Regions from separate parts of the Nostoc sp. CALU 1950 genome, predicted to be linked through region 1. Evidence: riboswitches for the same ligand, from Rfam matches in the RefSeq annotation. Region 1 holds a riboswitch; the other holds the start of a gene.
What was found. A riboswitch is a leader RNA that binds a small molecule or an ion and turns the genes downstream of it on or off. The one in region 1 is predicted to bind cyclic di-AMP.
Positions count from the first base shown of each region.

Region 1 (6,138 bases):
TAGCACTTAATCCGATAATTCAAATTTTTAAACCCGTATCGCCCCTAGCTTGGCTACCCATCGCCTTAGCAATTTTCAACTTAGCAGATCCTTCCGCCATTTTTGTCATCTTTATTACCTCCTTATGGCCGACAATTATTAATACCGCATTAGGAGTTTCTAGCGTTCCCAAAGATTATTTAGATGTGGCACGAGTGCTGGAAATGCCACGTTGGCGACGAATTACAAAAATCATTTGGCCTGCAAGTTTGCCGTATATTTTTACAGGTTTGCGAATTAGTTTAGGCATAGCTTGGCTAGTAATTGTTGCCGTGGAAATGCTTACAGGTGGTGTTGGTATCGGCTTTTTTGTCTGGGATGAATGGAGTCGTTTAAACCTGAGTTCAGTCTTTTTAGCTGTGTTGATAATTGGCTTAACTGGGTTAATCCTAGATTACGCCGTGGACAAAATCCAAGAATTAGTAACCCATCGCCCTAGAACTTCCAACTAACTAAAGGGAATTTTAGATTTTAAATTTTAGATTTTGGATTGAAGAATTGAAAATCCAAAATTTAATAATATCTGTTCGCGCAGCGTCTAATCAAACAAATCTAAAATCCAAAATCTAAAATCCAAAATTGATCCACCAATGGAGCTACAAAAATGGGTGATAATAACTGGACTCGACGAGATTTTATTAAAGGAATCGGAGTAACCACAACCGGAATAGCATTGTCCTCCTGTGGAATTTCAGGAGATAGATCAGCCAAAGGACTAACTGAAGAAGCCTTAGCTGTACAACCAGTAGTTAGATGGCAAGACCTAGAAAAATCTGATCTCACCATTGGTTACGTTCCCGTTAATGATTGTGCGCCATTTGCGATCGCCTGGAAAAAAGGTTTCTTCCGCAAATATGGTTTGAATGTCACACTTAACCGCGAAGCTAGTTGGGCTAATTCCCGCGATGGTTTAATTTTTGGTCGCCTGGATGCTTCGCCCATAGTATCTGGTGCAGTTACCAACGCCAGAATTGGTGCTGAAGGCGCACGCCAAGCCTCCTTGTGTGCAGCCATGACCATTCACAGCCACGGTAACGCCATGACAATGAACAAAGCCATGTGGGATTTTGGGCTACGCCCGTGGTACGAATATCAAGAACAATATGGCGATGGCGCTTTGGAAGCCTTTGGGCGCGATTTCCGGGGTTTCTTTGAGAAGCAGCCGTCAGAAAACAAAGTCTGGGCGGTAGTATTAAGTTCCGCGATTTACGAATACTTTATCCGTTACTTATCTGCCGCCGCAGGTGTTGATCCGCTTAAAGAGTTTCGGATCATCATCGTTCCACCCCCTCAAATGGTAACAAACGTGCGGATTGGCGCCATGCAAGCTTACATGGTTGCAGAACCCTGGAATACACGAGCAATAACAGGTAATGAAAACATCGGCTTTACCTTCGCACAAGGTAAAGAAGTCTGGTTGGGACACCCAGATCGTTTGTTGGGAGTAATGCAATCTTTCATCGAAAAATATCCCAAAACCTATCGTTCTTTAGTCAAGGCGATGATTGAAGCCTGTCAGTATTGCAGCAAAGTAGAAAACCGCCAAGAAGTAGCCGAACTACTTACAGACCGTTCCTTTACAGGTGCTAAACCCAAAAATCAAGATGCTCCAATTGCCAAATTTACAAGTCCCGGAATTCTGGGCAACTATAATTACGGCGGCTTTGACGGCAAAGACCGCACCATCCAAGCCGATGACACCACGATTTTCTTCGATATTCCTGACAACCTTCCCAAGCAGCCAGGAGAACACTCGACATTCTTGTGGAGATCCAGAAGTATCTGGTTAATGACACAAGCAGCCCGATGGGGACAAATTAAGGAATTTCCCAAAAATGCCGAAAAACTAGCCGAAGATGGCTGGAGAACAGATTTATATCGGGAGATAGCATCTGAAATGGGCATTGAATGTCCCAAGGATGATTACAAGGTCGAACCACCAGAAGTATTTATAGATAAGAAAGCCTTCGATCCCAGCGATCCGGTGGGTTATCTAAATAGTTTTGCGATCAGGGCTAATGCTCCCACTAGCTTTTTCATGTCTTAAATTCCAAGTTCAAATATTGGCTGTGGCAATTTTAGATTTTGGATTGTAGTTCTTCGATTCACGCCTTGCTTGTTGTGGGCGAAAGATAATCTAAAATTGCAAATCTAAAATCCAAAGTTGTTTGATGACTAGATTATTTCGGGAGCATTTGATAATGGAATATACCTCATTACCTATTAATACCCAGACCGAAGTTCTTCCCCGCACTGGATTTTTAGAAATTGAAAATTTAGTCAAGTCTTATCCGACACCTGATCAAGAGAACTTTGTCGTTTTAGATGGAGTTAATCTGACAATTGGTGAAGATGAATATATTTCTGTAATTGGTCACTCAGGTTGTGGAAAATCAACTCTACTCAAGATAGTAGCTGGTTTAGAAAAAGCAACTTCCGGCTCAGTCCGGCTAGATGGAAAAGAAATTCGTCAGCCAGGAGCCGAGCGGATGATGGTATTTCAGAACTATTCGCTGTTACCTTGGTTAACAGTACGAGAAAATATCCGTTTAGCTGTGGATGAAGTGCTAAAAAATGCTAATCGGGCTGAGAAAATTAGCATTGTAAATCAGCACTTGGCAATGGTAAACTTGACGGCGGCGGCTGACAAATATCCTGATGAAATCTCTGGAGGTATGAAACAACGAGTAGGTATTGCCAGAGCTTTAGCAATTCGTCCTAAAATGTTGCTGATGGATGAACCTTTTGGGGCACTAGATGCGCTAACTCGTGGCAAATTGCAGCGGCAGGTATTGGATATTTGGGAAAATAATCGTCAAGCAGTGATGATGATTACCCACGATGTAGACGAAGCAATTTATATGTCCGATCGCATCGTCTTGATGACCAATGGCCCAGCTGCTAATATCGGGGAGATTTTAGAAGTTCCTTTTGAGCATCCACGCGATCGCGCCGCCATGCGAAACTCAAAAGAATATTTTGAACTCCGCAACCACGCCCTAAATTTCCTTGATCGATATTTTGCCCAAGACGAGTAAATTAGATTATCATTTTTTTTAGTGGGTAGCCTAATTCAAATTCATGAAAGCTGGATTTGGAACGGAGGAACCAATGTTTGGGGCTAATCTTGCAGAGAGCGGCAATTTAAGAGTCAGAAGTTTTCACTCAGGACTCACCACGGGCTAAACGCCCCGCTTGCGCTAACAGCACTCCTAAGAGAGAGACACCTTCCAGTCTTAGCCCGTCAGCTAACTCCGTAGGCAATGGAAGGAACCCCCAAGACTTTGGCTGTAATACAGTTATTATTGGGGTTTCCTTGACTGAATTGAGATTTTGGTTATCGTTACTCAATCTAAAATCCAAAATCCAAAATTTGTCCCCCTGCTTCTCATTGCTAATTCATTTCATTGGGAGAAGTAAAGCTGTGCAAATCAAGCCAATGTTAGCACGTCTACAAAGTGCCACAGGTCGAGATGACTTAATTGAACAAATGGTACTGCTGCCAGAACCAAAGAAACCTTTTTATAACAAACCTCAAAGCTCAAAAGCAGTTAATTTAATTGTTGCTTATGATGGATCTCCCAAAAGTCATACGGCATTAGATATTGCCTTTTGGATTGCCCATCAAACCCGTTTAGCCACCAATGCAGAAGTTACAGTTCAAGCTGTTTATGTATTAGAAGATAATCAAAGCAGCCAGTATCCAAATATCTTGAGCTTTCCACAACAACAGCCTTCATTGGAATGTCAAGTTAGTGAAGTATCAAAGTCTGTCACACTGGTATTAACTCAACCCAAATTGCAGACAGTAGTAACTCCCCTACAACAAGCAGATATAATTCTCTGGCAAGCTCGAAGTCTAGCTGAAGAATGGCAGGGTTGCTTCAAATCTCATTTGCGCTTTGGCTGCATTTCTACAGAACTTGCCAAAGTTGTTGAATCAGAAAATGCCGATATTCTGTTTTTAGGTTGCAACTCCGCGAATCATCCGATGATTGAGGCACTAGGCTCTAATTTTCCCTGCGCCGTTTTGGGTATTCCCAGTTGTATTGATGAATAATCGATATTTCAAATTTCAGTAATTTTTATCCAATTTTAATCACAGATAAGTCACCTATAAATAGGTGGCTTTTTTCGCTACTATTCAACCAAGTAAACTTCGAGAGGTTAGGGTGTGGAAAACTGGCAAGCAATCCTTAGTGTGATTACGTTTATAAGCGTCATTGTTTTAGTAATGACGGAATGGGTACATCTCACTATTGCAGCATTACTGGGAGCATTATTGTTAGTTTTTAGTAACGTCATGACTTTACAAGAAGCTGTTGGTTACATCGGCAAAAGTCATGGAACACTCGGTTTATTCTTTGGAGTTATGGTGTTAGTACGGGCTTTTGAGCCTACCAAGATATTTGATTATTTAGCTACTCAAATAGTACTCCTAGCTAAAGGACAAGGCAAACGTCTATTACTTGGTATTGTCGCTATTGTGACACCTATTTGTGCAGTCTTACCAAATGCCACAACAGTAATGTTGCTAGCACCTTTAATTCCACCAATGGCGGAGGAAATTGGGATAAATTTTGTCCCATTGTTGATTTTAATGGTGTTTGTTGCTAATAGTGCCGGACTGCTAACTTTAGTTGGTGATCCTGCTACATTTATTGTCGGTGATGCTGTGAATATCAGCTTTACAGATTATTTATTGAAATTGAGTTTAGGAGGAGTGATTGCCATTGTCATAGTGATTGCAACACTGCCATTTTTATTCCGTAAAATTTGGAATACACAGTTAGATAATCTTGAAGAACTGCCACACCCACAAATAAATCATCCACGTGCTTTAAGCTTCGGTGCAGTTATTGTATTTTTCGTCCTGCTATTTTTTGTCATCGGAGAATCTCTACCAGTTCCGATTTCACCTGCTGCCGCAGCTTTGTTAGGAGCAGCTTTAGCTTTGCTTTTATCTCACCATAGCAAAATCGATTCAGTTAACAACATTTTGCGGGATGTAGACTGGAGTACATTGATATTTTTTATGAGTATTTTTGTGCTAATTGGAGGACTAGAAAAAACAGGTGTAATCAGTGGTTTATCAGGAATATTGGCAGTAATTTTAGGAAAAAATATTATCCTGGGTTCTCTATTTTTATTATTTTTTGTGGGAATATTATCCAGCGTAGTGCCCAATATTCCTTTAGTGGTGGGGATGGTTCCCTTACTCAAACAATATATTGTGACTGTCGGATTAGCACCCACAGAAGTTTTAGCACAAGACTTTCAAGGACAGTTTCCGCCAGAAGTATTACCTCTGTTTTATGCCATGATGTTCGGTGCAACTTTAGGAGGTAATGGCACACTTGTAGGTGCATCATCTAATATCGTAGCCGCTGGGATTTCTGAGCAGCATGGACGCCGCATCTCGTTTAAAACTTTTCTCCACTATGGTATTCCAGTGATGCTATTACAACTGGTAGCTTCAGCTTTATATGTGTTGGTTCGCTTTTTACTTTAGGTAAGGATAGTGCTAAGTAAATCGGCGTAAATATTTGATTTTTGAAAATATACGTAGTGGCGTGGCAAGACTAAAATGTTGCAATAAATTTTCTTGTGGTGTGGGCATCTTGCCCGCACGGACGGGCGAGACGCCCATCCCACAAGAGTTTTATAATGCACTATTTTAAGCTTGACACGCTACTACAAATGCCTAATTTTGTTCAAAAATCAAATCGAATTCCTATAGGTTCTTAATCAGTCAGAATGGCTGTGGCAGACTATTAGTAACCAATTAAGTGTAAGACGTCACGCAGAACGCTATAACCAGCTAAATCCCAAAGTAAATAGGCAAGAAAGCCAATAGCAGCTAATCGACCGTTCCAGATTTCGGCTTGAGGAGTCCAGCCAAACAAAAATGCGTTGCGATCTATGCCGTTATAAGCTTTAGCAACAGTTGATAAATCAGTTGAAGGACGTGTTTCCATTTTTTTGTACTCAAGATGTGTTTGTTAACTTTAATGTAGCTATGTATAACTAAACTGTTTTATGTCTATAGGAACAAACTATAGGCACTTCTTGAGGACGATAATCAACAACATATTGGTA
Region 1 is NZ_JBDNJQ010000237.1:171-6,308, reverse strand. Features, by position in the region: gene ntrB (nitrate ABC transporter permease) at 1-491, shown strand, start outside; gene ABF638_RS35185 (ABC transporter substrate-binding protein) at 644-2,086, shown strand; gene ABF638_RS35180 (ABC transporter ATP-binding protein) at 2,241-3,077, shown strand; cyclic di-AMP (ydaO/yuaA leader) riboswitch at 3,095-3,317, shown strand; gene ABF638_RS35175 (universal stress protein) at 3,479-4,099, shown strand; gene ABF638_RS35170 (ArsB/NhaD family transporter) at 4,214-5,551, shown strand; gene ABF638_RS35165 (high light inducible protein) at 5,814-6,017, opposite strand.

Region 2 (8,464 bases), on a different contig from region 1:
CTAGTGAAAATCTACTGTTCCCCGATTCTCCTTCGCAAGCAAATAAGGGTGTAGAAGATCCTGACTTTTCAAGTTCTAAAAGGGGAGAGGCTTTGAATTCTCCCCATCTTTTGGGAAGTTCTGACAAGCAACTTTCACCCCTGGAACTTCCCTCAACTTCTTCAGCACCAGTTACTGATACTTCAATTCCAGATATCCAGCCAAGTGAAACGGAAATACAACCATTTCAACCAGCAACTTCTGTTGATTTGCTCAGACGCTTACGTAAAATAGCAGCACGCAAAGACACTGAGACACAGCTTGAAACTTCTCCAACAGAAATACAACCATTTCAACCAGCAACTTCTGTTGATTTGCCTAGAGGCTTACGCAAAATAGCAGGAGTAGAGGACACGGAGACAACGGAAGGGGTGAATGAAAATCTTCCCGTGTCCCCCACTATCCCTATCTCTACAGCAATCAAAATTTTGACTCCAACAGCTGAAAGTGTTGTAGATGTCCAAGCTAGCACGGTAATTGTACAGTTCCCCGCTGGTAGTCAAGTAGAATTGCGGGTAAATGGGGCGTTGGTAGACCCTTCTTTAGTGGGACGGACGGAAACTGATGCCACTACTAACTTGGTAACGCAGACATGGTATGGTGTCTCGTTAAAAGAAGGTGCAAACACCATCTCTGCACAAGTTGTCGGCGGAACAGAACCCCCTGTAACAGTGCAAGTCGCAGTCCGGGGAGCGCCACAAAAACTAACTGTAGAAACAGTTGAGTCCCGTATCCCAGCAGATGGACGTTCTACGGCGACAATTCGGGGTCAACTCATCGATGCAAGTGGTAATCGCTCTAACCGTGATGCCGTTGTCACTTTGATCCCTACTGCTGGGGAGTTGGTTGGGAAAGACTTCAAACCCGATGAACCGGGATTTCAAGTGGAGGCGAAAGCTGGGCAATTTACAGCGATGTTGCGATCGCAGCTAAAAGCGCAAACTGTGACAATTCGCGCGATCGCTAATGATTTAGAAGCCTTTACTCAACTGCAATTTGAAACGTCACTACGTCCGAGTTTGGTGACAGGGGTCATAGATTTACGTTTAGGCGCTAGAGGTACAAATTATTACGGTAGTTTCCGTGATTTCCTCCCTCCAGATAAAGACAACAGAACGCAATTAGATTTCAATTCCGCGATATTTGCCACTGGTGCGATCGGGGAATGGTTATTTACAGGTGCATACAACAGTTCTCGTAGCCTGAATGAAGATTGTAACTGCGATAATCGCCTGTTTAGAACTTACCAATTTAGTGAGCAAAATTATCCTGTTTACGGCGATAGCTCGAAAGTTGATGTAGTTGCGCCTTCTATTGACAGTGTATTTCTGCGTTTCGAGCGTTCAGCTCGTATCCCCGGCTCTGATCCAGATTATGGCATGTGGGGTGACTACAACACAGAAGAATTTGCGCGGCGATCGCAGCAATTTACTTCTATCACTCGTCAACTCCACGGTTTTAAAGCTAACTACAACTTAGGAAACCTACAAATTACAGGTTTCTATGGCAACAACTTAGAAGGGTTTCAAAGAGATACCATTGCTCCCGATGGTACTAGTGGTTATTACTTCCTCTCTCGCAGACTACTACAACCAGGTAGCGAAAATGTCTTTATCGAGTTAGAAGAACTCAATCGTCCTGGGACTGTATTAGAACGGAAACAGCTTAACCGAGGCCCAGACTATGAAATCGACTACGATCGCGGTACATTAATATTCCGCGAACCGATTCTTCGCACCGATATTGATCAAACTGGACAAGTGTTGGTACGTCGGATTATTGTTAGCTATCAATATGACGACCAAAACTCTGACGGCAATATCTATGCTGGTCGTTTGCAATATAATCTTTCCCGCAAACTTAACCAGGAAAGTTGGATAGGAGCAACTTATGTTCAAGAAAATCATGGAGTGCGTGATTTTCAACTCTACGGTGCAGATGCGCTGATTGCTTTGGGTGACAAAGGCAAGTTAATCGCAGAATATGCCCATTCCACTAATGATTCTGATGTTGTGGGAAAAGTTAGTGGTGATGCCTACCGCTTGGAAGCTGAGGGAGAAATTGCCAATGGGATTCAAGGTCGTGCCTATTATCGCTTTGCTGATACGGGTTTTGCCAATAATGCCACTATCAGCTTTGTACCGGGACAAACCCGTTATGGGGCGCAGGTTACAGCTAAACTAACTTCAAGTACTAACGTCAGGGTGCAATACGACCACGAAGACAATTTTGGGATTGCTCCCCAACCCCTAGACACCTTTGAAGAACTGTTTGCACCCCGTTATGAGTCCATACCTGGGAGCAAAGTTGATAATTCACTGACGACGATTTCCGCTGGGATTCAACAACGCTTAGGTAAAGCTATTCTGGATCTGGATTGGATTCATCGTAATCGGGAAGACCGTATCCCCGACAGCGCTCTGAATAGTAATTCTAATCAATTGCGATCGCGTTTTACAGTTCCCATTGCGAAAAACCTGACTTTCCAAGCCCAAAATGAACTCAGCTTATCTTCTCAAAAAGATACTGTTTACCCAGACCGTACTATTTTAGGGTTGAATTGGGCAGCACTTCCTGGTGTCAGTGTCAGTTTGGCTCAACAGTTTTACACTGGCGGTCAATTTTCGGGTAATTCTATCACCAGCTTAAGTGTCAATGGTGAACACAAACTCGGTACTGATACCACCTTGACTGGTCGTTACTCAATTTTGGGTGGTGCAAATGAACTGACTACCCAAGGTGCAATTGGTCTAAATAACCGTTGGACTATTGCTTCGGGATTGCGGCTGAATTTAGCTTACGAACACGTATTTGGCAACTTCTTCGGACGAACTGCGGCGGGTCAACAATATGCCCAACCCTACGCCTTTGGTCAAGCAGCATCTGCGATCGGATTTGAGGGTGGCGATAGTTACAGCGTTGGGTTGGAGTACAGTGATAATCCCCAGTTTCAAGCCAGCGCTCGTTACGAGCATCGTTCCTCTTCTGGTGGTAGTAATACAGTAATTACCGCAGGTGCCACAGGTAAAATTTCTCCGGCTCTGACGGCTCTGGTACGTTATCAACAAGCAAACTCTTCCAATCAGAAGCTTTCAGGATTGGGAGATACCGCTAATTTGAAGCTGGGTTTAGCCTACCGCGACCCCAATAGCGATAAATTTAATGCCTTGTTGCGTTATGAATATCGCCAAAATCCGACAATTATTCCTGAAACTATTTTGTTAGGTAGTGGTACGGGTTCCCAAGACCATACCTTTGCTTTAGAAGCTATTTATGCCCCTAACTGGCAATGGGAATTCTACGGTAAATATGCTTTGCGTAACAGTACTTCTTATTTAGCCAACGATTTAGTTGGTACAAGTATGGTGAATCTGGGACAATTGCGAGCTACTTATCGTTTGGGATATAGCTGGGATTTAGTTGGTGAGGCTCGCTGGATTGGTCAATCTAACTACAGCGAAACAGGCTTTGTGGTAGAAACAGGCTACTACCTTACTCCTAATCTACGCCTTTCTGCTGGATATGTTTTTGGTAAAGTCGATGACCGAGATTTTTCTGGGACACGTTCCGCAGGTGGGGCGTATTTGGGCTTCACGGTCAAGCTTGACGAATTGTTTGATGGTTTCGGACAGCAAAAACCTGTAGCACGTCAGCAACCAGAATCTACGGTGCAAACTCTGGTAGAGAAATTAAAAAATAGAATTCAGGAGTCAGGAGCCAGAATTCAGAATTGAATTCTGTGTGACTGGCGGATAGCGCAGCAGTAAGAAGAGTAGTTTGTGTTTGACTGTTTGGGCGCGGTCAAATTACTTTGACGATATTACCGCGCTCAAAACTGTAAAAATTAAGCTGCAATCCGGGGTCGGTTATTGGGTGTAGTTGGAGCCAGCAAACGACTGTATAGCTGAGTCAGTCGGAATGCCACACTATACCAACTAAAAGCAATTTCTGTCCGTTGCCTTGCTGCTTCACCTAACTGGTCTCGCCAAGCTGGGTTGATCAGAATGCGGTCTATGGCAGCAGCAAAAGCCACTTCATCTTTGGCGGGCGCTAGTAAACCTGTGACCTCTGGTACAACAGTAAACTGCAACCCACCGACATTACTAGCTACGACTGGAGTTTTACTCGCCATCGCCTCAATGGCAACTAAACCAAAAGGTTCGTAGTGACTGGGCACTACGCAGACATCAGCAGCAGCGTAGTAGAAGGGAAGGACAGTTTCATCTAGGCGACCGGTAAAGGTTGTACAATCTTCTAATCCGAGTTCAGTGACAATGCTGGCGATGCGATCGCGTTCAATTCCATCACTCTGACCTGGACGACTACCACCCCCAATCACTAGTTGGAGGTTAGCCTCACCCCTTAAACTCGACTTGCCAATAGCTCGTACTAAAGTTTCAATACCTTTGCGTCGGTCAAACCGACCAACATAGAGAACCATTTTGGCATCTGGTGCAATTCCCAACTTTTCCCGTGCAGCAGACCGCGGAATTTCCCCAAATTTATCAGTATCGGTACCACAGGGAATCATTTCAATGTTCCCTTTGCTGGAAACGAGTATCCGCATGTGTTTCTGTTCTTGTGGACTGGTCGCAACCACGCAGTCTACAGTTTCTAGACAGGCTTTTTCTATAGCTAGTCGCTGGGCTGCAATTACGGGAACATCACCAATACTTCTGTATTTAACCGCTCCTAAAGAGTGGTAAGTATGCACCTGAATCAGCGGTTGTTGCTTTTTCAATTCCATGCCAACCCAAGAAGACAACCAGTAATTGGTATGAATTAGGGAGTAATGGAACCCTTGGCGTTGCTGAAATCGCTGGAATTCTTCGATAAATTCAGGTAAATGGTTAAACAAGTTATCTCGCCCAATAAACTCAGCTGGGCCAGCGTTTAACCGAATAGTACGACAATTCAGGCTATGTTGAGCGATCGCAGCTTGGTCAGGACTACTACGACGAGTGAACATATCCACTTGCCAACCTTGCTGGGCTAGGGCATAACCTACTTGACGCACATAGACATTTTGACCCCCAGCTTCTTCTTGACCGATTTCAACAGCCGGGTCGCCATCGACAGAAATTAGAGCAATGCGATGTTTCTTATTCTGGAACATAGCTGATTTTCACCTCAAGGCAAATAATCCTACCTCAGACGCCAGAAATCAAGATATTGTTATCCTCTCTCAAGGCCGAGGGCAGGCACAACGAACCACAAAGTTACCAGCCAAAGGACACTGACGAGAACAAGGCATTACTTGTAAGAATGCTTCTCGTTCAGTCTCTTCTCAATGCCGACGAAGTTAGCTGACGGGCTAGGACTGAGAGATGTCCTTCTTGAAAAAGTTATAAGTTGTGAGTTATGAATTATGAGTCATCTATTTAGTAACTTTTAACTCCTCACTCTTAACTCTAACTTTCTTCAAAATACGCCCCAAACTTGGTTCCTCCGCTCCGGTTTAACCTTACTCACAAAATTTTTCAGGGAATATAGTGGATTAGGCAGACTGATTTATTTTTCTTCACAGTTTATAACGTGTCATCATCAACTATGTCAACAGTGTGAACAAAAAAAGAGTGCTGGGAATCACTTCAAAGCGCGTTGTGCCTAGCGTTGGAGAATCAAGGCATAGGGGAAAATTTGAGTTTTTAAGATGCTCTCAACAATAAACTTACTGATATTCACTGCTACATTTTCTTTAATTTTTGGGAATGAAATAGTCTTGAGAGTTTTAGTGCAAAAAAATCTGGTTAGAGATATTTGGAAAGTCAACAAATATACTCGAAACCTCTTTCTTTGCAGGATAGAGGCTTGAAAACCCCAATTTCCCCATAGGGAAGGAGTTAGGGAATTAGGTTTCGAGGCATTTGAGTTAATAACGATACTTTTCAAACATCCTCTTAAAGTATCCGAAAAGCAGCAACTTCAGTTTGGAGATTAAGTATACACCTACCAAAATGAGATGTACTCATTGCTAAGTTATGGTAAATACAAATTTGAAACTGAGATTTAAACCTGTTTCTCACAGTTGGGTTGCTCTACATCCACAGCCTAAAGGAGTAATTCAATTTATTGCTGGGGCTTTCTTTGGTACTTTTGGCCCCATGCTTTTCTATCGCTATTTGCTTCAATGTTTATTCGAGCAGGGATATACAATTATCCTTCTGCCTTTTAATTTTACTTTTAATCATTATGTAGAAGCTGGTTTTCTCATGAGAGAGCAGTATGAAATTCTGCCAGAGCTTGTAAAAATGGCAAGTGTTGCAGGATATGATTATGAAGCCTATCTAGATGATAAGAACTTTTCTTGGATTGGACATAGCCTTGGTTGTAAATATATCTCTTTGTTAGAAGGATTTACTGCTCTACCTCCAAATCCTCAACATAGAGAACAGTTTATTCGTAATCTGCTGTCTCATACTTCCGATGAGTCACAGATAAAAAGTGTCGTTGCAGACATTAACATTCTCTTTGAGGAACTAACGCGAAAAACTGCTGAAGTTAAAAACTTAATTTATACTTATGTGCATAAGGATATCAAATTTAATAGTGTCTTTATTAAAGGGCAGGTTTCTATCCTATTAGCACCTGCTATTGCTGACACAGGGAGTGCAATTCGTCCTCAATTTTTAGCGGATATCATCGATAATTTGGGTTGGGGTGTGAAACCAACTGTTGAAGAAACCCAGAATTTAATCAAGGATAGTGGGCTATTTAATATCATGGGTTTAGTCTGTTTCAAGTCAGACAATATTGCTAAATCAACCTGTGAATGGTTTACTAATATTCTGCAAAAGCCACCTCAAGATTTTCGGAAAAGTTTTGCAGGTGGACATTTAAGACCTCTAGGTATTCAATTAGGTAACTATGTCATTAATCTTTTTAATAAACCGTTGATTGAATCAGTTCAAGAGCGAAATAGAGGATTTGAGCATAGTGTTATTCAGTTGCTTGAGAAACTGCAAGAAAAATCAACATAATGGGCATGGGGCATGGGGCATGGGGCATGGGGCATGGGGCATGGGGCATTGGGCATTGGGCATTGGGCATTGGGCATTGGGCATTGGGCATTGGGAAAACAGTTTCGTTAGTGGGGCGTTGAGCCAGTTCCGAGTTCTGAGTAAAAAAGTGAGATTTCCCACTCAGCACTCATGACTCAGCATTCAGCACTCATTACTCCCCACTCCCTATGCCTTTTTCATAATCCCAACTCTTCTGGAAAACCGAGCATGATGTTTAGGTTTTGGACGGCGGCTCCTGATGCGCCCTTACCCAGGTTGTCAAGACGAGCAACTAGCAACACTTCTTTGGTAGTGTCATTGGCGAATACAAAAACCTGAACAATATTGGTGTTTTTGATTGCGTAGGCGTAGCCCGTCGTAGACATCGCATCCAAAAATATTCCGTCTCGCAGCAGAGTAGAATCTTGGTATGGAGCAACCTGCACAAATTTTTCACTTTGGTAGTAGTTAGCGATCGCTTGATGAATAACTTCACCTGATGGTGGATTATCCAAAGTTCCCAGCGGCAAAGGCACTTGTACCAGCATCCCCTGCTCAAAATCCCCTACTGCCGGTACGAACAGCGGCGGTGATGCTAACCCTGAGTAATAATGCATTTCTTTGACGTGCTTATGCCCAAACCGCAACCCATAGATCCCATAGGGATAGAGTGACTCTGCTCCGGCTTGTTGCTCGTGGAAGGTATGGTACTGTTTGATGAGATTCTTCCCACCGCCAGAGTAACCTGACACTGCATTAACGGTGATGGGAAAATTGCTGTTCAGGAGTCCCTTGGCAATCAACGGACGGATACAAGCCAAGAATCCTGTAGGATAACAGCCAGGATTGCTCACAAACTGGGCGCTGGCGATTTTCTCTCGCTGTCCTGGATTTAGTTCAGGGAAACCATATACCCAGTTCTTAGCTGTGCGATGGGCAGTACTAGCATCAAGGATCTTAACCGTAGTACTAGTTACCAAGCTAACAGCTTCAAGGGCTGCATCATCAGGTAGGCAGAGAATAACAACATCGACGGCATTGATTAGTTTAGCTCGCTCAGATGCATCTTTACGTTTAGATTCCTCAATGCTAACTAACTCGATATCATCCCGTTGGTTGAGACGTGAGTAAATTTGTAAGCCTGTGGTTCCTGATTCGCCATCAATGAAAATCTTGGGTTTAGTAATCATGCCTTCAGCACCCTTAGATGTAAATAGTATTTTAAAACAGCTATAGCAATCCGATTATATTTTTGAAAAAATCAACGAGAAGAAGGCAGGAAAAGAACCTCTCCCATGTTCGCTTAGTAGCTACTCTTACGAGAATGCTTTCAGCGAACTCGCAGGGTATTGCCTCTACCTCATGTAGTTTTGCGTAAATCCTACAGAGTGATGAAAAAGCACTAATGTAAAGAATAGTTACTA
Region 2 is NZ_JBDNJQ010000011.1:11,577-20,040, forward strand. Features, by position in the region: gene ABF638_RS05405 (TonB-dependent receptor) at 1-3,773, shown strand, start outside; gene ABF638_RS05410 (glycosyltransferase) at 3,884-5,155, opposite strand; cyclic di-AMP (ydaO/yuaA leader) riboswitch at 5,316-5,514, opposite strand; gene ABF638_RS05415 (DUF1350 family protein) at 6,021-7,019, shown strand; gene argC (N-acetyl-gamma-glutamyl-phosphate reductase) at 7,238-8,227, opposite strand.
Region 2: it holds a riboswitch for cyclic di-AMP, as region 1 does, so the genes downstream of both, ABF638_RS05410 (glycosyltransferase) here and ABF638_RS35175 (universal stress protein) in region 1, are expected to answer to the same signal.